Regions from separate parts of the Nocardia coffeae genome, predicted to be linked through region 1. Evidence: riboswitches for the same ligand, from Rfam matches in the RefSeq annotation. Region 1 holds a riboswitch; each other region holds the start of a gene.
What was found. Region 1 has a riboswitch for S-adenosylmethionine ahead of K7711_RS44680 (rhodanese-like domain-containing protein). Riboswitches for the same ligand answer to the same signal wherever they lie in the genome.

Region 1 (6,717 bases):
ACCCACACCCGCCCGACATCCGGAAAAACTAAAATGTTTGCGTAACAACAGCTTTCACTGAAACTGCAGCAACCTAAAACCCGGCCACTCTGGCTATTTCATTGCGAAACCTGTTCCAGACGTATCAGTTTCAAGTAAGTACAGTTCGAAACAGCACGAGTCATTCACCAGAGATAGATGAATCCATTTATGCGACAAGGACTTCGACATGATTCGCACCGCACCGCACCGAGATGTTCAGGGGCGCTGCGAAGCCGGGGTCCAGCCCTCCTCGGCCGCCCCGGCCACGCCACCGCCCGATTTCACCCGGTAGACGATCTCCACCGCGCCGGCGTCCAGCGTGCGGGAGCTTTCGAATTCGAGCCCGGTCTCGACGCTCACCGCATCGGTCAGGCGCAGGCCGCCGCCCAGCAGGAACGGCAGCACGACCAGTTCGAGTTTGTCCAGCGCACCGAGTTCGCGGAAGGTCTCGATCGTGCGCGGGCCGCCGATCAGGTGAACATCACCGCCGTGATTGGCCGCCCGCAACGCCGCCAGCAGCCGGACCGGATCACTGTCCACCGTCACGTGGTCGGGCGTCCCGGCCGGACGCTCGGACGCCAGTACGAACACCCGCAGATCCGGCCAGGGCCAGAAGTCGTTGGTCAAGGCGGGTTCGAAGGTGGTGCGGCCCATCAGCGCGGCCTCGCAGGTCTTCAGGAATTCCGCGATGCCGTGGCTGCCGTGTCCGTGGGCGGGGTCGAGCACCTGCGGCGGCCACCCGTTGGGCGTGCTGACATAACCGTCGGCGCTCATGCACAAGCGAGCCAGGATCTGCATGCGAATACCTTCCCTGCGTTGTCGATTGCAGGTAGGACGACGCGGAATCGCGAAAATCATCGCTTGGCCGGGAAACGTCGGACGCTTCCCGGCCGCGATGCTCAGCCCAGCGCCTGATCCAGGTCGCCGAGCAGATCCTCGACGTCCTCGAGGCCGATGGAGATGCGCAGCACGCCGTCGGTGATCCCCACGGCCGCACGGCCTTCGGCTCCCATCGCGCGGTGCGTGGTGGTGGCCGGATGGGTGATCAGCGTCTTGGCGTCGCCCAGGTTGTTGGAGATGTCGACGATGCGCAGCCGGTTCAGCACCTCGAACGCGCGCTTCTTCGCCTCGGACGGGTCGGCGGCCAGTTCGAAGGTGACGACCGTACCGCCGCCGCTCATCTGCTGCCGCGCCAATTCGTACTGCGGATGTGACTGCAGGAAGGGGTATTTCACCCACGACACGGACGGCTGCTGCTCCAGGAATTCGGCAATCTCGTGTGCCGCCTGCACCGAATGACGCACCCGCAGCGGCATCGTCTCGAGCCCCTTGAGCAACGTCCACGCGTTGAACGGGCTCAACGCCGGACCGGTGTGCCGCATGAGATTCTTCACCGGGCCGCCGATGAACTCGCTGTCGCCCAGGATCGCGCCGCCCAGCACCCGGCCCTGGCCGTCGATGTGCTTGGTGCCCGAATACACGACCACATCCGCGCCCAGCGTCAGGCTCTGCTGCAGCAGCGGTGTGGCGAAGACGTTGTCCAGCACCACTTTCGCGCCCGCGGCATGGGCCAGCTCGGACACCCGGCGCACGTCCACCAGGGTCTGCATCGGGTTGGACGGGGTCTCGAAGAAGACGGCCGCGGTCGGCACCGACAGCGCCTCCTCCCACTGGCTCAGGTCCTCGCCGTCGACGAAGACCGTCTCCACACCCCAGCGCGGCAGGATCTCGTTGCACACCACGAAACAGGAGCCGAACAGGCTGCGCGCGGCGACCAGCCGGTCACCGTTGCCCAGCAGCGCGGCCAGCGCGGTGAACACCGCGGACATCCCGCTCGCGGTCGCGAAACACGCCTCCGCGCCCTCGATCAGCCGCATCCGCTCCTCGAACATCGCCACGGTCGGATTCCCGTAGCGCGAATACACGAAATGCTCGACGTCGCCGGTGAACGACGCCTCGGCCGCCTCCGCACTCGGGAACACGAAACCCGAGGACAGGTACAGCGCCTCGGAGGTCTCCTCGAATCCGGAGCGGCGCAGGCCGCCTCGCACACCAAGCGTGGCCGGGCCGACGCCCTCGGGCAGCGGTTTGTCGAAGGCTCCGCCGGTGATCACGACTGCCTCCAGGGCAGCCCCTCGGCACGCCAGCCCGCGCCGCCGCGATGGCCGTCGGCATCGAGCGGGCCCTCGAAACCGGCCAGGACGTTGTAGGAGGGTGTGAATCCGGCCGTGGTCGAGGCCGTCGCCGCACCGATGGATCGCTGGCCGGAGCGGCACAGGAAGATCACCGGCGCATCGCTGTCGGCCGCCCGGCCGGCGAGCGTCTGCTTCAGCTGATCGACGAAGGCGCCGTTGCGCTGACCGGCGCCGTCGACCCACTCGATCAGGGCCGTCGGCCGGTCGATCGCACTCGTCTCGGGCACCCCGACGAACCGCCACTCGGCCTCGGTGCGCACATCCACCAAAATGGCATCGGGATTGTCGCGCAACAGATCCCATGCCTGCTGGACAGTGATGTCACCCGCGTAACTCACTAGCTGAACCTCCTCGAAGAATCCGCACTTGCCGCGCCTGTTCGGCGGCGTGGCCAGGTCGTCACCCGGAGCACCCCACCGCGGAGGAGGGTTGCCGACCAGCGAGCCGGGGCTTGACGCTGGTGCTCATGACCTGAGATCGAGATTGCCTGGCCGCACACCCGCCTGTCAATCAGACACTGCAGACGAACCAGTCGTTGCCGGTTTGCGTGAGGTTCCAGGTCGACGTCGATTCGTGGCCGTCGACCGAGCTGGTCACCGTGACCTTGGCGCGTCTGCCGTTCGCGGTGGGGTCGGTCATGCGGACGATTTCGATCTTCTTTCCGGCCGCGTCCGGGCCCAACGGCGAGTGCGCGGGGTCGAATCCGCTGCATGCGGTGGCCGCGCGGCGCGCCGGGTCGGTGCCGCTCTGGGCAGTGGCGAAATTCTGGATCGCGGTGGCCAACCGGTCCGAAGTTGTGACATTCTTCTCAGCCGGCCGCAGCGCCGCCGCAATCAGGACACCGCCGATCACCAGAAGTGCGATCACCGCGGCAGCAATGAACGGCACCGGCGAGCGGACCGCCTCGTTCTGATCGATCGGGGTCGCGTCGGCGGCGGATTCCGGGTCACTCATATCTCGATCATCCCTGGTAGGGAGTGAGGTTCTCGCGCGCACCCCGAATCCGCGACCCGGACCGGGAACCGCGGCCATAGCAGTCACCGATAGAATCACCGCCAGCCCCGGCCACGGTCGGCGCGAACTCCGATCCCCGAGCGGCAACGATGCAGCATCGATCGGTATGAAGGATCGGCCGGAAACCCGGACCCACGTCAACTTAGCCTAAGCTAAGAACGACGGCTGAGAACATGACGACACAGATTTCGACCAAAGGGTGCGCAGAAGAATGACCGAAACCAGTGCAGAGTCGAAGGGCGAGGTGAACCCCACCTCCGAGTCCGACGCGCGCCCGCTTCGCATCGCGATCGTCGGCGCGGGACCGGCCGGAATCTACGCCGCCGACGCCCTGATGAAATCCGACGCCGACGTGAGCATCGACCTGTACGAGCGCATGCCCGCGCCGTTCGGCCTGATCCGCTACGGTGTCGCGCCCGATCATCCGCGCATCAAGGGCATCATCACCGCACTGCACAAGGTCCTGGACAAGCCGCAGGTGCGCCTGCTCGGCAACATCGACTACGGCACCGACATCACCCTGGCCGATCTGCGCCGGTTCTACGATGCGGTGATCTTCTCCACCGGCGCGAACGCCGACCGAGCACTGCCTGTCGAGGGCATCGACCTGGACGGCAGCTACGGCGCCGCGGACTTCGTGTCCTGGTACGACGGGCACCCGGACGTGCCGCGCGCCTGGCCGCTGGAGGCCGAGAAGGTCGCCGTGCTCGGTGTGGGAAATGTCGCACTGGACGTCGCGCGAGTGCTCGCCAAGACCGGCGACGAACTGCTGCCGACGGAGATCCCGCCGAACGTGTACGAGGGCCTCAAGGCCAACAAGGCCGTCGAGGTGCACGTCTTCGGGCGTCGCGGCCCGGCCCAGGCCAAGTTCACTCCGCTCGAACTGCGCGAACTCGACCACTCGCCGAATATCGAGGTCATCGTCGACCCCGAGGACATCGACTACGACGAGGGTTCCGAAGCCGCCCGCCGGCATTCCAAGCAGGTCGACATGGTCTGCAACACCATCGAGCAGTGGGCGATCCGCGACGTCGGCGCGCGCCCGCACAAACTGTTCCTGCACTTCTTCGAGTCACCCGCCGAACTCGTCGGCGAGGACGGCAAGGTCAAGGGCCTGCGCACCGAGCGCACTCAGCTCGACGGCACCGGAAACGTCAAGGGCACCGGCGAATTCCGCGACTGGGACGTCCAGGCGGTGTACCGCGCCGTCGGCTACCTGTCGCAGAACATCCCGCAGCTGCCGTTCGACGACCAGGCCGGAACCGTGCCCAACGAGGCCGGACGCGTCCTGGTCGACGAGAACGCCGACGGCGCCGGACGCTACCTGCCCGCCACCTACGTCACCGGCTGGATCAAGCGCGGCCCCGTCGGCCTGATCGGCCACACCAAGGGCGACGCCAACGAAACCATCGCCTGCCTGCTCGACGACGCCGCCGCTTTCACCGCCGCCGCCGAACCCGAACTCGACGCGGTCACCGACTTCCTGGAAAGCAAGGGCATCCCCTTCACCACCTGGGCCGGTTGGTACCGCCTCGACGCCCACGAACGTGCCCTGGGCGAGCCCCAGGGCCGCGAACGAGTCAAGGTCGTCGAACGCGAAGACATGCTCCGCGCCAGCGAGCCCCACAAACGCTGAAATTTTGGCCTCCGCTTCGCTCCGGCGGGTTTTCGGCGCTGTAAGGCTCGTCGCTGCGCCCTCGAGACTCGGCCTTCGGCCATGCGCTTCGAGGGCGCAGCGACGAGCCCGCGCCGAAAACCTTGGGGTTGGCCTTGTTGAGCCTTTCGCTTCGCGGGCGATTTCCAGCCGGACGGAGACGATTCGCCGCTGGGCGCGTCAGCCTTTCGCCTCGCTTCGCTTCGGCCGGCGAGGTTCGCGGGTGAGTCCAGTGCTGTCGAAGCGAAGCGAGACCGGCGTGCCGGGGGCGAAGCGTCTCTGTACGCCGGAACCGTCAGGCAAGTAACGTCAACCGTCAAGGTTTTCGGCGCGGGCTTGTCGTTGCACGCTCGAAGCGCATGGGCGAAGCCCGAGTCTCGAGCGTGCAACGACAAGCCTTACAGCGCCGAAAACCCGCCGGAGCGAAGCGGAGGCAATCAGACACAGTGTTCGACGCCCATGTCCATCTGATCGATCCGCGGTTTCCGCTGATCGAGAACGAAGGCTTCATCCCGCCGCCCTTCACTATCGCCGACTATCGAAAGCGCATGTCGCGCTTCGATATCGACGGTGGTGCGGTGGTGAGTGGGTCGTTTCAGGGGACCGATCAGGGGTTTCTGCGGGCGGCGCTGGCCGAGCTGGGGGACAACTGGGTCGGGGTCACCAATCTGCATCCGGAGATCTCCGACGCCCAGATCGTCGAGTTGAGCAAGGCGGGGGTGCGGGCGCTGCGGTTCAATCTCAAGCGCGCCGCCACGGACATCGTCGAGCTGACCATGTTGGCGCTGCGCGTGTACGAGCTGGCGCGCTGGCATGTCGAGCTGTACATCGACGGGTCGATGCTGGGATCGCTCGAGCCGGTGATCAGCAAGTTGCCCGCGCTGTCCGTCGACCACATGGGCATGTCCGACGAATGCCTGCCTTACCTGCTCAACCTCGTCGATCGCGGGGCGAAGGTGAAGGCGTCCGGATTCGGGCGGGTGTCGATGGATGTGCGCACGGCGTTGCGCCGCATCCACACCGTCAATCCCGGCGCCTTGATGTTCGGCTCGGATCTGCCCGGCACCCGCGCCGGACGCCCGTTCCGCGACGCCGACGTCGAGCTGATCGGCGAGGTCATCGGATCCGACGTGCACCGCGTGCTGGAGGACAACGCCCGAGCCTTCTACGGCCTGCCGGTCAAGGCGCATCCGCCGGAGGCCAGCCCGCCGACCCGGCCGTTGCCGATGATCGGGCAGCCCACCCTGCGCCTGGGCCGCACCGATCTGCCGTAGCCGCGCCCGACCGAATCAGTTCGGCCGCTCGACGAGGTAGTTCGCCGCGGCGAGGCCGACTCGGTAGGCGTTCTCGACCGAGATCGCGAAGCCGGTGTAGGTGGCGTTCAACAGGTCGGTGACCGAACCGCCAGCCGGTGGCTGGTCGAAGTCGCTGGCGGTGCGCAGATCGACGTAGCGGTCCAGTTTCCCGGCGCGGGCCAGGGCCCCGGCGGTGGCGTTGTCCTCCATCTGCGTGGTGCAGTAGTGGGCCTTGCCGCCGGTCTGCAGGCCGACGATGTACCCGGTCTGCGTCGAGGAGGCCGCGCCGGAGAAGAAATTGTCGCCGGTGGCGCTGTCGCATTCGGCGACGAACGGTTTGTCGTGTCCGGCCTGCGCGGGATAGGCGGCCCGCACTGCGGCCAGTCCGGGATCGTCGGCCAGCGCGACGTCCTTGGTGTTGCGGTACACCTCGTCGACGAGGACACCGTTCAGCTGATATGCCTGGGTCACCGGCTTGTCCGAATCACCCAGCGACAGATAGCCGTTGGGCGCGGCGGGATCGTCCTGCGGCAGGATG
Region 2 (6,717 bases), on a different contig from region 1:
TGTCAATCGCTTGGACATACCGCACTCTCTGGTCGTTGCCAGGGCCCTGCCGCCCCCGTTCCCACGCGAGCCTACCGGGTCTCACAGACAAGACTCGGCGGTCTCGTATCAGGATGCCCGCGTAGGGGAGAGCGCGCACCTCCATTTCGTTCCCGCACCCCTTACGAGCTGCGAAAAGGGTGCGTATTCCGGTAACGGGTGCGGCTGTCGCTCGACTCGTGACAGGCACGTGCGGGGCTGGATACGGTGCCCGCAGTCGGTGAGCAGTGCTTCGAACGAGGGGGAAGAATGTCCGGTTCGGGTGTGGTCGGTGATTCGTGTGTGGTCGACACGGATGCGGTACGGCAATTCGGTCGGCTCGCACGGCAGGCGGGCGAGGAACTCGACGGAGTCCGCGGCGCGGCGATCCAGATCGCCGCGCTGATCGGAACTCTGGTGCCGCACAGTGCCGCGGTGTCGCTGCTGTGTCGATCGGCCTGCACCGCAGCGGATCTGGTGCAGCGCAGTGCCGATCGTCTCGGCGGGCTGGCCGAGCGCACCGACCGCGCGGTCACCGCGTTCGTCGAGGCCGATCTCGCGCACGGCCGTCTGCTCGCCGGGCTGGAGGTGCGGATATGACCCCGCCGCGTTCGGTGCTGGTGACCTGGCGCGCGCTCGAGGCGGCCGACCGGATGCGCGCCGAATTCGGCAGGCACATCGCGGATCTGGAGACGTTGTCGGCCGCGGTGCGCAGGGAATGTCATCGGCTCGACGGTGACGGCTGGCAGGGCGTGGCCTTCGAAGCGGTGCTCGCCTCCGTCGAGGCGGCGCACCGGCACGATCGGATGCTGTGTGACCATGCCGAGGGGCTGTGCGCCGCGGGCGCCCAGGCCCTGTCCGATCTGCACTACACGGCGATGGCGCTGCTGGACTATGTCGCCGATGCCGAAGCGGCCGGATGCACGGTCGCCGACGATTGGACGGTCACCTCCGGATCCGCGGCGGCCGCCGAATGGTCCGAGGTCATCGCCGAGGCCGTGGCCTCGGTCGATCGCGCCGAAGAACGCGGCAGGCAGGCGATTCTGGCCGTGGAACACGAAATGCGACACCTGGCCGCCGCCACGGCTCCGGCCGCTGCCACGCAGACCCGTCCCGCGGCGAATTCGGCTGCTGCCGTGGATTCGACTCCCGCACAGCCTGTTCCGAGCCCGGAGGCAGACGACTTCGGCGGTGGATTTCGGGTAGCGAATATCGCCGTCGAAAATACCGCTCTCGCAGCGGTATCGACACAGCCCCCAGCACAACAACCCGCGCCGCCGCCGGGCATCACGGCCGAGCAGCTCACCGCGATCATGCCGAATCTGCCGATGGATCGGGCCCAGCAGTATCTGCCGGCCCTCGATGCGGCCATGCGGGAGGGCGATATCAGCACATCCGCGCGTCGAGCCGCCTTCCTGGCGCAGCTGGCCCACGAGAGTTGTGAATTCCGGTATTTCGAGGAGTTGGGTGACGATGCCTACTTCCACCAGTACGACCCGGGCCAGCCGAATACCGCCGCCGGTAATACACAGCCGGGCGACGGCCCGCGCTATCACGGCCGCGGCCCCATCCAGCTGACCGGCCGCGCCAACTACCGCGCCGCGGGTCAGGCCCTGGGCCTGGATCTCGAGGGCAATCCCGAACAGGCCGCTGCGCCGGATGTCGGATTCCGGATCGCGCAGTGGTACTGGACCTCTCGCAATATCAACGCCCTGGCCGACGCCGGTGATTTCGCCGCCGTCACCCGCGCGGTGAACGGCGGATACAACGGCCTGCAGGCTCGTGAGACCTACTACCGCCGAGCCTTGGAGGTACTCGGATGACCGGCCGTAATCCCTGCGGGGCAACGATTTCGGCGCTGATCGGGTGCGCGCTGATCGTCTCGGGCTGCGCCGCCGGAATATCCCCGGCGCGGCCGGATACGGGCAGAAGCGCCGATGCGTCGGCGAGTGCGCGGGCGTTCATCTTCCGCACTCGCACCGAACTGGTCCTGGCCACATCGCAGCGCGTGGTCGCGCGATATCGCGGGAGCTATTCCGACAGCGGTTTCACACAGGACAATTCCCATATCTACGCCCTCGACGGCTCCGGTGCACTCACCGCGATGGAGGCGGTGCGCGGCACGGCGCTGCCGGGTCGCGTGGACTGCCACTGTGCTCGCATCTTCCCGCTGCACGGGACGACGGTCGGCTGGTGGAACGAGCCGGACACTTTCATCCAGGCCGACCTGCGCGATCCGCATCCCATCACGCGCGCCAGGATCACCCTGCCGCCACCGGATCCGATCGCGCCGGGGGCCGTGGTGTCGGGCCCACACCTGCTCGCGGCAGGTGAGCGGGTGCTCGTTCTCGACCGGGTCGAGTCGCCACCCGGTGCGTCCTGGGGGATCAATCATCTCTCCCTCGTCGATACCGACACCGGCGTCGCACGCGCGCTGGGCCGGATCGAAGGCGTCAACACCGCTTTCGACCGGGCGGCGCTGCGGCCGGACGGGCAGGCGGTCGCGATCGCGGGCCGAATCCGCGACGGAATTTCCTGCGGCACAGCGCGATTACTGCGTATCGACCTGCTGAACGATCGGATCCAGACGCTGGACCCGCCCGCGGCCTCGGACTGTTCGGCCCTCGAGGATCTGCGCTGGGACGGCGCCGATCTGACCGCCACCTACGCGAACTGGGAGTCCGGATCTCCGGGCCGCCTCGCCACCGCCGTCTGGAACCGATCCGGCACGCGGTGGGAGCGGCGCGGCGGCGGCGAGACGCTCCGGTACGGCTCGCTCACTCCGGCGACCGCTCTCGAACTCCGCCGTACCGGTTCCGAGCAGCCGCGCACCACCCAGACCGGTGATCTGCTACTCACCACACCCGGACAGTTGCAGGTCCTCGCGCACGACGTCCTCGACATGCGGCTCCCACATGTCTAGCCGGCGGATGTGGGATCGCGAGGCCCGTGGTTACGCTGTGCGACATGCCGACAGTGGTCCGGGCGACCATCACGCCCAACAGCCGCAAGGGCCCGCTCGTCGAGGTCCTCGAGGACGGCGCCCTGCGGCTGTACGTGCGCCCACCGGCGGTCGAGGGGAAGGCGAACGAGGCGACGATCGAACTGCTCGCCGCGCATCTGGGTGTGTCGAAGAGTTCGGTTCGTCTCACCGGTGGCGCCACCTCCCGCTTCAAGCGTTTCGAGATCGCCGACCGGTACCCGCCCGGCCGGGCTTAGACCGCCCCCGGAAAGCCCAGCTGCCGCCACGCCTCGTACACCGCGACCGCGGCGGCGTTGGACAGATTCATCGACCGCCGGCCGGGCAGCATCGGAATCCGCACCCGCTCGGTGATGTGCGGATCGGACAGCACCTGCTCGGGCAACCCGGTCGGCTCCGGCCCGAACAACAGCACATCGTTCTCGCGATAGGCGATATCGGTGTAATGGGTGTCCGCCGCCGCGGTGAAGGCGAACGTCCGCTCGGGGTTCAGGGATTTCCATGCGGCGGAAAGGTTTTCGTGCACGGTGACCGAGGCGAGGTCGTGATAGTCCAGCCCGGCCCGGCGCAGCTTGGGCTCGGACAGATCGAAGCCCAGCGGCTCGATCAGGTGCAGCGAGAACCCGGTCCCCGCGGCCAGCCGAATGGCGTTGCCGGTATTCGGCGGAATCCGTGGTTCGAAGAACATCAGCCTCAGCACAGCAGAACGCAGCCTTTCCTCACGTCCGGACGGGATGAACCCTACGTCCCCTCCCGTCCCCACCCGGGCGCCGGGAGGTTCCGGCGAACGAATGCGAGAATCGGGGGGTGACCGATGCTTCCGCGACCGCTCAGTCCGAACGTCCGCTCGGATTCCTGCGCAACCAGCTGCCGATGGTCCTGGTGGCGGTTGTGCTGGTGGTGGCTGTGGTGTTCCTGGTGCAGGATCGGTGGCGACGTGGGGCGTTCGTCATCGGCGGCGCACCGCTGCTGGCCTCGGCATTGCGGCTGGTACTGCCGGAGGTGCGGGTCGGCCTGCTGGCCGTGCGCAGCAAACCCTTCGACGTCGTCACCTACGCGGTGCTGGGCGGCACGATCATCGCGCTGGCGGCGACGATCAGCAGCCTGGGCGTGGGCTGAACCGAACCCCGCACCGCATCGCCCGCGGTCACGGGCGTGTGGTGCGTGCCAGATCCATCGTCTGGGCGAGCAGTTTGCCGACCGCCTCGGTCTCGGTCAGGAAGCCGTCGTGGCCGTCCCGGGAGTGCACGACCTCGAGCCGCGCGCAGCCGGGCAGCAGATCGGCCAGTTCCTGTTGGGTCCGCAGCGGATACAGCCGATCCGAATCGACACCCCCGACCACGCAGGGCACCGATGTCGCGGCGAGTGCCGCTGCCACCCCGCCGCGCCCGCGGCCGATGTCGTGCCGGTTCATGGCCTCGGTCAGCAGCACATAGCTGGCCGCGTCGAAGCGGTTCGCGAGTTTGCGGGCCTGGTGGTCCAGATAGCTCTGCACCGCGTAGCGGCCACCGCGCCGGGGGTCCTCATCGCCCTGGGCGTGATTCTCGAAACGGTGATCCAGTTCGAAATCGGTGCGGTAGGTCAGATGCGCGATGCGCCGGGCGATGCCCAGACCACTGGTCGGGGCACGGCCGGTGCCGTGATAGTTCCCGCCCTGCCAGTCCGGGTCGGCGGTGATGGCGGCGATCTGCGTGGTCTGGGTGCCGATCTGGTCGGCGGTCGCACGCGGCCCGACGGCCAGCACCAGCGCCGCGCCCACCCGCTCCGGATGTCCGACGATCCACTCCAGCACTCGCATGCCGCCCATCGAGCCACCGGCCACCGCGGCGATCCGCTCGATGCCCAGCAGGTCGAACAGCGCGACCTCGGCGGTCACCTGGTCGCGAATGGAGATTCCGGGAAACCTTGCTCCCCAAGGCTTTCCGTCCGGCCCCGGAGTTGCCGGACCGGTGCTGCCCTTACATCCGCCCAGCACGTTGGTGGCGATCACACACCACTCGTCGGTGTCCAGCGGCGCGCCCGGTCCGACGATGCCGTCCCACCAGCCGGGCAGTGGATGCAGGTCGTCGGGTGCGCCGGTGACGTGCGAGTCGCCGGTCAGCGCGTGCTCGATGAGCACGACGTTGTCCGCGGTGGGCGACAGCTCGCCCCAGCGCTGGACGGCCAGTTCGACGCCGGGAACCACGTCCCCGCTCTCGAGCCGGATCTCGCCGACGGCGATCGTGCCCAGACTTCCGTCCGGCGGCGGCAGCAAGGTTGCTGCGTGATTACTGAATGCGCTCCGGTCGATGCTCACGGTCACCGCGCCACCGCCGCCTCGGGAGGCGAGATCCGCTCATCCCTGGGACCGGCGATCATCGCGCGGACTGTCCGCGCACGGGTGCCCGAAACCGGGTCGACGACGGGGGAACACACGTCCTCGATGGTAGCCACAGCGTTCCGGGGCCTCGGCGTCGCGCGGGCATACCCGGGGCGATCAGCGAATATCGATGTGTGTTGTGGGCTGCGCGGCACGGAGTCCGGATCGGACGCGGGCGCGGTGGAGTTACTCATGTCATGCTCCGAGAGGTCTGCCGGCGGGCGTCAGCGGGGTCCGGATAATGGACGGCTACAACACATTTCGGAATTCCTCCTGATGATCGCGCTTGCTCCCGACCCTCGGGAGCCCGGTCATCACCCGGAGCACCCCACCGCAACAGGAGGGTTGCCGACCAGCGAGCCGGGGCTTGGCGCTGGTGCTCATGACCTTCCGGACATCGTAGCCGGAGCCCGCGGGAGTTCGAAACCCGTGGTGGATTTCACCAGGTCCGGCCGGAATTTGCCGCCTACCGCAGGGGTTGTACGCAGTAAAGTCGACATGCGTAAATGTGACAGATGTATCAATCGAGGTAGGTCCGATGCCGATGAGATCCACCGCACCAGTACGCTTGTTCTGTTTGGCACCTCGAGTCTCGTGGACAACACGGGGCGTATACGTTGTCTGTTGAACAGCTGGGTCCGCTCACAAGCGTGTTCACCTGGCGGAACAATGGGAGCACCATCCTAGGAGGACACGAAGATCCATGTCCAAGATCAAGGTTGAGGGAACCGTCGTCGAACTCGACGGCGACGAGATGACCCGAATCATCTGGCAGTTCATCAAAGACAAGCTGATTCACCCGTACCTCGATGTGAATCTCGAGTATTACGACCTCGGTATCGAGTACCGGGACAAGACCGACGACCAGGTGACCATCGACGCCGCCAACGCCATCAAGGAGCACGGCGTCGGCGTGAAGTGTGCCACCATCACCCCCGACGAGGCGCGCGTCGAGGAATTCGGCCTCAAGAAGATGTACCGGTCGCCCAACGGCACCATCCGCAACATCCTCGGCGGAACCATCTTCCGCGCACCGATCATCATCTCGAACGTTCCGCGTCTGGTCCCGGGTTGGACGAAGCCGATCATCATCGGCCGCCACGCCTTCGGCGACCAGTACCGCGCCACCGACTTCAAGGTGCACCAGGCCGGTACCGTCACGCTCACCTTCACCCCGGAGGACGGCAGCGAGCCGATCGTCCACGAGGTCGTCAAGATGCCCGAGGACGGCGGCGTCGTGATGGGTATGTACAACTTCAAGAAGTCGATCGAGGACTTCGCGCGGGCCTCGCTGAACTACGGTCTGCAGCAGAACTATCCGGTGTATCTGTCGACGAAGAACACCATCATGAAGGCCTAC
Region 3 (6,717 bases), on a different contig from region 1:
GCACTCGCCGCCCGTCCAGCAGACTGCGGAACTGCGCGGCGCGCTGGTCCGGCGTCGCGGCGATCTTGCCCTCGGGCACGCCCAGTGCGCGCAGGAAATCGCCCAGGATGTCCCCGGGCTGCGCCGCGCCGTGCAGATCGGTGTGCAGTTGACCGTCCCGGAAGTGCTCGCGCACCCGATGCGCGACATGCACCGCGAGGGTGCTCTTGCCGACCCCGCCCATCCCCGCGATCGCGCAGACGGCCACCGCACCCGTCGCATCGGTGAGCCGTTCGGTCAGCCGTCGCACCTGTTCCTCGCGACCGGTGAAATCGGCGATATCGGCCGGTAACTGCGCAACCCGCGACACCGGTTCGGCCACCGCGACGGGTGAGCGAACCGGCGCGAGATCCGCGCGCAGGATCCGCTCGTGCAGATCGGTCAGCAGCGGACCGGGTTCGATGCCCAGCGAATCGATCAGGGTGCGGCGGGTGTCGGCGTACACCTCGAGCGCCTCGGCCTGCCTTCCCGCGTGATACAGCGCGGTCATCAGCAGTTCCCGAATCTTCTCTCGCAGTGGATGTTCCGACGACAGCGGGTGTAGCTCGCCGATCGCCGCGGCGAAGCGGCCCAGCCGCAGATCGGTTTCCAGCCGACGCTCGAGCAGGCTCAGCCGACGTTCGGACAGCTGCACGCGCAGCCGTTCGGCGAACGGGCCGGGAATTCCGGCCAGCGGCGGCCCCGCCCAGAGCACGAGGGCGGCCTGCAGGCGCTCGCGCGCCTGCTCGGCGTCGGCGGCGCGTTCGGCCTCGGCGGCGTATCGGTCGGCCAGTTCGGTGTCCACCGCACCGGGAGGCAACCGCAAGGCATACCCGCCGTCGAAACCGACCAGCACCGTCGGCGGACTCCCGGCCGCTCGCTCGGGCTCGAGCACCTTGCGCAGATGCAGCACATGGTTGCGCAGTGCGCCGACGGCACTGGCCGTGGCCTGCTCACCCCAGACGTCGGCGACCAGATCCCGCACCGTCGCCGAGCGCCCGCACCGCAGCAGCAGCGCGGCCAGTACGGCCCGGCGCTGCTTGGGGCCCAGGTCCAGTGGATGATCGCCGCGCCACGCGCGGACCTCACCCAGGACGGCGAAGGTGAGCATGTTCTCCTCGCGGCGGCCTCGCCCGCCCGTCTATCGGCCCTTGAACTCGGGCGGGCGCTTCTCGAACACCGCCTGCATGGCCTCGGTCAGATCCTCCGAGGGCAGGAAGGCCGAATTCCACGCCGAGACGTACCGCAGCCCGTCGGCCACCCGGCCGGCGCGCGGCTGATCGAGCACATCCTTGATGCCCTGCACGACCAGCGGCGGATTCGCGGCGATCTCCCGCGCCAGCGCGTGCGCCGCCTCGAGGACCGCTTCCTGATCCGGATGGACGTCGTTGAGCAGGCCGATCTTCTCCGCGCGGGCGGCGTCGATGTCCTTGCCGGTCAGCGCGAGCTCACGCAGATGCCCGTCGCCGATGATGCCGGGCAGCCGGTGCAGCGAGCCGACGTCCGCGACGATGGCGACCTTCGCCTCGCGCAGGCTGAATTTCGCCTCGGCGCTGGCCAGCCGGATATCGGCCGCGGCGATCAGATCCAGGCCGCCGCCGATGCACCAGCCGCTGACCGCCGCGATGACGGGCTTGCGGCAATCGGCGACCGCCGTGATCGCGGCCTGCATGCGCCGGACCTCGTTCAGGAAGTCGGTGCGCGGTGCGGCCAGGGCGCGATCGGCCAGCAGCGGACCGAAGGTCGGGGCCATCGCGGGCAGGTCCAGGCCATAGGAGAAATGCTTGCCCGCGCCGGTCACCACCACAGCGCGCGCATCGGGGTCGGTGTCGAGTTCGGCGAAGATCTGCGGCAACTCGCGCCAGAAGTCCGGGCCCATCGCATTGCCCTTGCCGGGGCCGGTCAACGTCACCGTGGCGACGTTGTCCGCGCGCTCGACTGTGAAAGCCTTCCAATCGGTCATCCGCCCAGCGTAGCGGCCCTGTGGACGGCCCCGGCGAGGTGTGTGAAACCTGCGCTAAATATGGTGGGGCACAGTGTCTCCCCCGACTCGCCTCGGTGAAGTATGGGGTGGATCACAACCCGACGACCGCCTCCGGCTTCGTTCCGGCGAACCCCGGGGGCCTGTAGACCGAACAGGTGAGGCCCCGCACAGTGATGCACACCGGCATCGGTTTGGACCGATTCAACGAACTCTCCCGTGCGCGAGCCGTGCACGCGCTCTTCGAATGTTGCTCGAATGTCACCTGGGCGGACAAGCTCGTCGAGCTACGCCCGTTCGCCGACCACGCGGCACTGTTCGCCGCGGCCGAGGTCGGATTGTCCGCACTCTCGGCGGCGGATCTGGAGCGGGCCTTCGAACCGCTTGCGCCCGAGCCGTTCTCCGAGCGGACCCTGGCGGAGCTGTGCCGGATCACCCGCGAGCGAATCGACCGCATGCTCGGGCCCGCAGCGGGATTCCCCGAATACTGAACGCCCGGCGGCGAGCCGATTTCGGTTCTACTCTGGTGCCATGTCCAGGTCGTTGCCCACCGTCGCTTCCCGGGTATCGGACACGCTCATCGCTCGTGGCCATCACGGCGTCATCGTCACCCAGGCCCAACCCGCCCACACCGCCGCCGAGGCCGCGCAGGCGCTCGGCGTCGACGTGGGCGCCATCACCAAATCGCTGCTGTTCCTGCTCGACGACGAACCGGTGCTGCTGCTGGTCTCCGGGGCGCATCAGGTCGATCTGACGCGCACCGGCGAGCGATTACAGGGTGCGCTCGCCCCGGCGCCCGCGCGGATGGTGCGCAAATTCACAGGCCAGCCGATCGGCGGGGTCGCACCCGTCGGTCATCCGGCGAATCTGTCCACATATGTGGACAACGCACTGTCCCGACATCGCGAATTGTGGGCGGCGGGCGGGCACCCCAATACGGTGTTCCGCACGTCGTTCAGCGAGTTGGTGCGCATCACCGCGGGCCTGGCGATCGACGTGGACTGACCCGTCGAGTGGGACGTACCGGACCACTCGGCGTGCTTCCCGACGTAGGTTGGATCTGTGTACGAGCTAGTGAGAATCACCTGTGCCGATGGCGAGGTGGCGCGATGAGCAACTCCCGGCAGTCGGAGATGTCCGAGGTGGAGCAGGCGGAATCGGCCACGTCGACGCAGCGTCCGGACGAGGCCGGCGGGATCACCGCGGCGCAGTTCCGTGGCGCGATGCGGCACTATCCGGCCGGAGTGACCATTGTCACACTCAACAACGGCGAGCGTCCGGTGGGCTTCACCGCGACCTCGTTCGCCTCGCTGTCCGCCGAGCCGCCGCTGATCTCGTTCAACATCGCCGAGACCTCGTCGAGTATCGAGGCCATGCTGGCGGCCGAATCGGTGGTCGTACATTTCCTGGGCGATCATCAGCTGCATCTGGCCCAGCGGTTCTCCCGCGCGGCCGAGGAACGGTTCGCCGACGATTCGCTGTGGACGTCGCTGGACAGTGGCGAGCCGGTATTGCACGACACCCCGATCTGGGTGCGCGCCACGGTCCACCAGCTCATTGCGATCGGCGATCACACGCTGGTCATCGGGCTGGTCACCCGGGTGCACGACACCACCGACGACGAACCGATCGCCGCACCGCTGCTGTACTACAACGGCTCGTATCACCGCCCGCGCGGACTGCAGTGAGATCTGCTGCGAGACAGCATCTTCGGCAGAGAACGCCTACGTGGCGGAGGCGATCGTCCCGATCCCCAACGCGGCGAGCACCCCGGCGCTGATCTGCTCCAGGCGATCTCGGACGCGAGGACGCTTCAGGAGCCGCACCGCACCCGCCGCGGCGACCGCGAGTACCACCATTTCCGTTGCGGCGATACATGATTCGATCGCACCGAGGGTCAACGTCCCGCCGAACGTGACATGGGTCAGGAATTGCGGGAGCACCGCGAGGTAGAACAGGCCGACCTTCGGATTCGACAGACAGGACAGTATCCCGGCGACGGCCGCGGATCGCGTCGATGCCGCACGGCCCGACACCGTCGCGCGGGCCGGATCCGGCTGCTGCGCCCCGGCCGTGTTCGCACGGGCCCGGCGATGATCGCGCAGAGTGCGAATTCCCAAGTACACCAAGTAGATTCCGCCCGCGATCTTCAGCACACGATACGCGGTCGCCGACTGCTCCAGCAGCGCGGCGACACCGGCCGCGACCACCACCGCCCACGCGATCCCGCCGAGCGCGGAACCCACCGCGGCCGCCACAGCTGGCCGGCGCCCGGCGATCGCGTAGCGCAGCACCAGGAACGTATCGGGCCCCGGCGTGAGAGCCAGCAGAACGCACAGTCCGACGAAGCCCAGCAGCAGCGAAACAGTCACCGGACCACGCAAGCGCAGTGCGGCGCGCAGCGCAAGCGAAATTCGAGCCGAGGTTGACAAGACCCGACGACCTCTGCCAATCTCGGGTCAGGTCATGAGTGCCAGCGTCAAGCCCCGGCTAGCTGGTCGGCAACCCTCCTCCGCGGTGGGGTGCTCCGGGTGACGACCGGGCCGTAGCCCGACCGGGTGCGGCAAGCGCGGGCTCCCGTTCATCTCTCCTCGGGATCCCTGTCCCGAAGGGATTGTGTGATGACTGCCGTACTCGATCAGACCTGTGCCCCGATCGCTCGCGTATCCGGATGCGATCTGCGAGTTCCGTTGGTGCAGGGCGGAACTCGGACGTACGCCAATTTCGACTACGCGGCCAGCGCCCCCGCTCTGGCGCAGGTGTGCGACCGGGTGAACGAGTTGTTGCCGTACTACGCCAGCGTGCACCGCGGCGCGGGTTACGCCTCGCGCATCTCCACCGACTGCTACGAGAGCGCGCGCACGTCGGTCTCCCGCTTCCTGAACTGCGCCGACGATCAGGTGGTCGTCTTCACCCGCAACACCACCGATTCGCTGAATCTGTTGGCCGCCTGCGTCCCCGGGGACACCGTCGTACTCGATATCGAACATCACGCCAACTTCCTGCCCTGGACCCGGCACGGCCGCCGGGTGGTCACCGCCGCCGCGACGATCGACGAGACCATCCGCCGCCTGGTCGCCGAGCTGTGCACCAAACCCGCTGCGCTGCTTGCGGTCACCGGGGCATCGAATGTGACCGGCGAGGTGCTGCCGCTGCGTCGGCTGGCGCAGATCGCGCACCAGTGCGGTGCGCGAATCCTGGTCGATGCCGCGCAATTGGCGCCGCATCGTCGAATCGACCTGTGCGACATCGGAATCGACTACCTCGCCCTGTCCGGCCACAAGCTCTACGCACCGTTCGGCGCGGGTGTGCTGGTCGGCCGCCGGGACTGGCTGGACGCGGCCGAACCGTATCTGGCCGGTGGCGGCGCGGTCCGCCGGGTCAGCACGACCGATGCCGAGTGGGCCCCCGCACCGCAACGTCACGAGGCCGGTTCCCCGAACGTTCTGGGCGCGGCCGCGGTGGCCGCCGCCTGCGACACTCTCGGCTCGATCGATGCGCAGGCCGCCGCCGAACACGAGCGCGCCCTCACCGAACGACTGCGTGACGGACTGCAAGCCATTGCGGGAGTGAACTTCCTGCGCATCTGGTCGGACAGCGCCGACAGCGTCGGCATCCTCGCGTTCACCCTCGACGGATTCGCCCCCGGCCGGGTCGCGGCCTACCTGTCCGCCGAACACGGCATCGGCGTCCGCGACGGCCGATTCTGCGCCCATCCCCTGCTGGACCGCCTCGGCGTCGACGGCGCGATCCGCGTGAGCGTCGGCCTGGGCACCCGCGCCGCGGATGTGGACCGGCTGATCGAGGCCGTGGCCGCCCTTACCACCGATGGTCCGGACTGGGATTACACCTGCACCGACGGCCAGTGGAATCCCACCCCCGAAACCCGTCCCGGCCTGTCCGGAACGGCGGGCACCGCACCCTGCACATTCTGATTCGCTGTCCTCAAGGCACCAGATAGCGGGCGGCGAGCACCTCCAGTAACGGGTCATCCTCGGTGACCGCGTCGAGGGCCTCGAGATCCGCCTCGACCGCGATCTGCCGAGGGTCGTCGTGCTCGCTGTCCGGCGCCCTGTCCTCGTGCAGTTGACGCACGAGCTTGTCCCGGATGCGCGCCTTCAGAGAATCAGCCATGCCCACCAGCATGCCGAATGCTCAGCAAACTCACCACGACCATGCCGGGACTACACCGGCGCCAGCCAGCTACCCCAGGGCGTATTACGCACGACGGTGAATACCGCGAGCAAGGCCAGAATTATGCACAGGGTCGTGCGGCTCATCGCCCACCGCCGACCCGGCACCCCCCGCCAACGCCGCACCACCCACTCACCCCACCACAGCGAAAATCCCACGATCAGCGGCAACAGAAAAACATTGCTGTGCACGGCGTCCAGCACATGCCCCTCGGTCAGATCATGCATCCCCCGCAACCCCCCGCACCCCGGACACCACCACCCGGTCAACGCATAGAACGGGCAGATCCCGTACGACCCCTCCACATGCGGATCGTAGAAATGCACGACCGCGGCTGCGGCCAGCGCCATACCCCCGATCATCGCCGGAGTCCCCAACCCCCGCCACCGGGACCGAGCCGCGATCGGCAGCGTGTGCGCGTTATCCACAGTCATCCACGGTAATCGCCCCGTATCCACATCCGCCAGGTCACCGCGGCTCGGTGAAACGCGTCAGCGAGCGGGTCGCGCACCGCCGACCCGCGT

Region 2: linked by a shared signal. The riboswitch ahead of metX (homoserine O-acetyltransferase MetX) and the one ahead of K7711_RS44680 (rhodanese-like domain-containing protein) in region 1 are both predicted to bind S-adenosylmethionine.
Region 3: linked by a shared signal. The riboswitch ahead of K7711_RS04845 (aminotransferase class V-fold PLP-dependent enzyme) and the one ahead of K7711_RS44680 (rhodanese-like domain-containing protein) in region 1 are both predicted to bind S-adenosylmethionine.

Annotation. Positions count from the first base shown of each region.
Region 1 is NZ_JAINZY010000025.1:5,570-12,286, reverse strand. It holds gene K7711_RS44695 (Rpn family recombination-promoting nuclease/putative transposase) at 1-48, opposite strand, end outside; gene K7711_RS44690 (dihydrofolate reductase family protein) at 238-819, opposite strand; gene K7711_RS44685 (O-succinylhomoserine sulfhydrylase) at 921-2,135, opposite strand; gene K7711_RS44680 (rhodanese-like domain-containing protein) at 2,132-2,554, opposite strand; SAM riboswitch class IV at 2,574-2,688, opposite strand; gene K7711_RS44675 (Rv0361 family membrane protein) at 2,727-3,170, opposite strand; gene K7711_RS44670 (FAD-dependent oxidoreductase) at 3,442-4,866, shown strand; gene K7711_RS44665 (amidohydrolase family protein) at 5,331-6,158, shown strand; gene K7711_RS44660 (purine-nucleoside phosphorylase) at 6,174-6,717, opposite strand, start outside.
Region 2 is NZ_JAINZY010000003.1:646,345-653,061, forward strand. It holds gene K7711_RS16355 (hypothetical protein) at 1-18, opposite strand, end outside; gene K7711_RS16360 (hypothetical protein) at 289-618, shown strand; gene K7711_RS16365 (glycoside hydrolase family 19 protein) at 615-1,841, shown strand; gene K7711_RS16370 (hypothetical protein) at 1,838-2,941, shown strand; gene K7711_RS16375 (DUF167 domain-containing protein) at 2,986-3,237, shown strand; gene K7711_RS16380 (tRNA (cytidine(34)-2'-O)-methyltransferase) at 3,234-3,698, opposite strand; gene K7711_RS16385 (DUF3017 domain-containing protein) at 3,872-4,117, shown strand; gene metX (homoserine O-acetyltransferase MetX) at 4,146-5,300, opposite strand; SAM riboswitch class IV at 5,635-5,745, opposite strand; gene K7711_RS16395 (NADP-dependent isocitrate dehydrogenase) at 6,061-6,717, shown strand, end outside.
Region 3 is NZ_JAINZY010000001.1:1,099,161-1,105,877, forward strand. It holds gene K7711_RS04815 (AfsR/SARP family transcriptional regulator) at 1-1,129, opposite strand, end outside; gene K7711_RS04820 (crotonase/enoyl-CoA hydratase family protein) at 1,160-1,981, opposite strand; gene K7711_RS04825 (2-oxo-4-hydroxy-4-carboxy-5-ureidoimidazoline decarboxylase) at 2,158-2,490, shown strand; gene K7711_RS04830 (YbaK/EbsC family protein) at 2,531-3,004, shown strand; gene K7711_RS04835 (flavin reductase family protein) at 3,133-3,687, shown strand; gene K7711_RS04840 (LysE family translocator) at 3,724-4,371, opposite strand; SAM riboswitch class IV at 4,462-4,575, shown strand; gene K7711_RS04845 (aminotransferase class V-fold PLP-dependent enzyme) at 4,621-5,934, shown strand; gene K7711_RS04850 (hypothetical protein) at 5,945-6,133, opposite strand; gene K7711_RS04855 (DUF2752 domain-containing protein) at 6,184-6,627, opposite strand.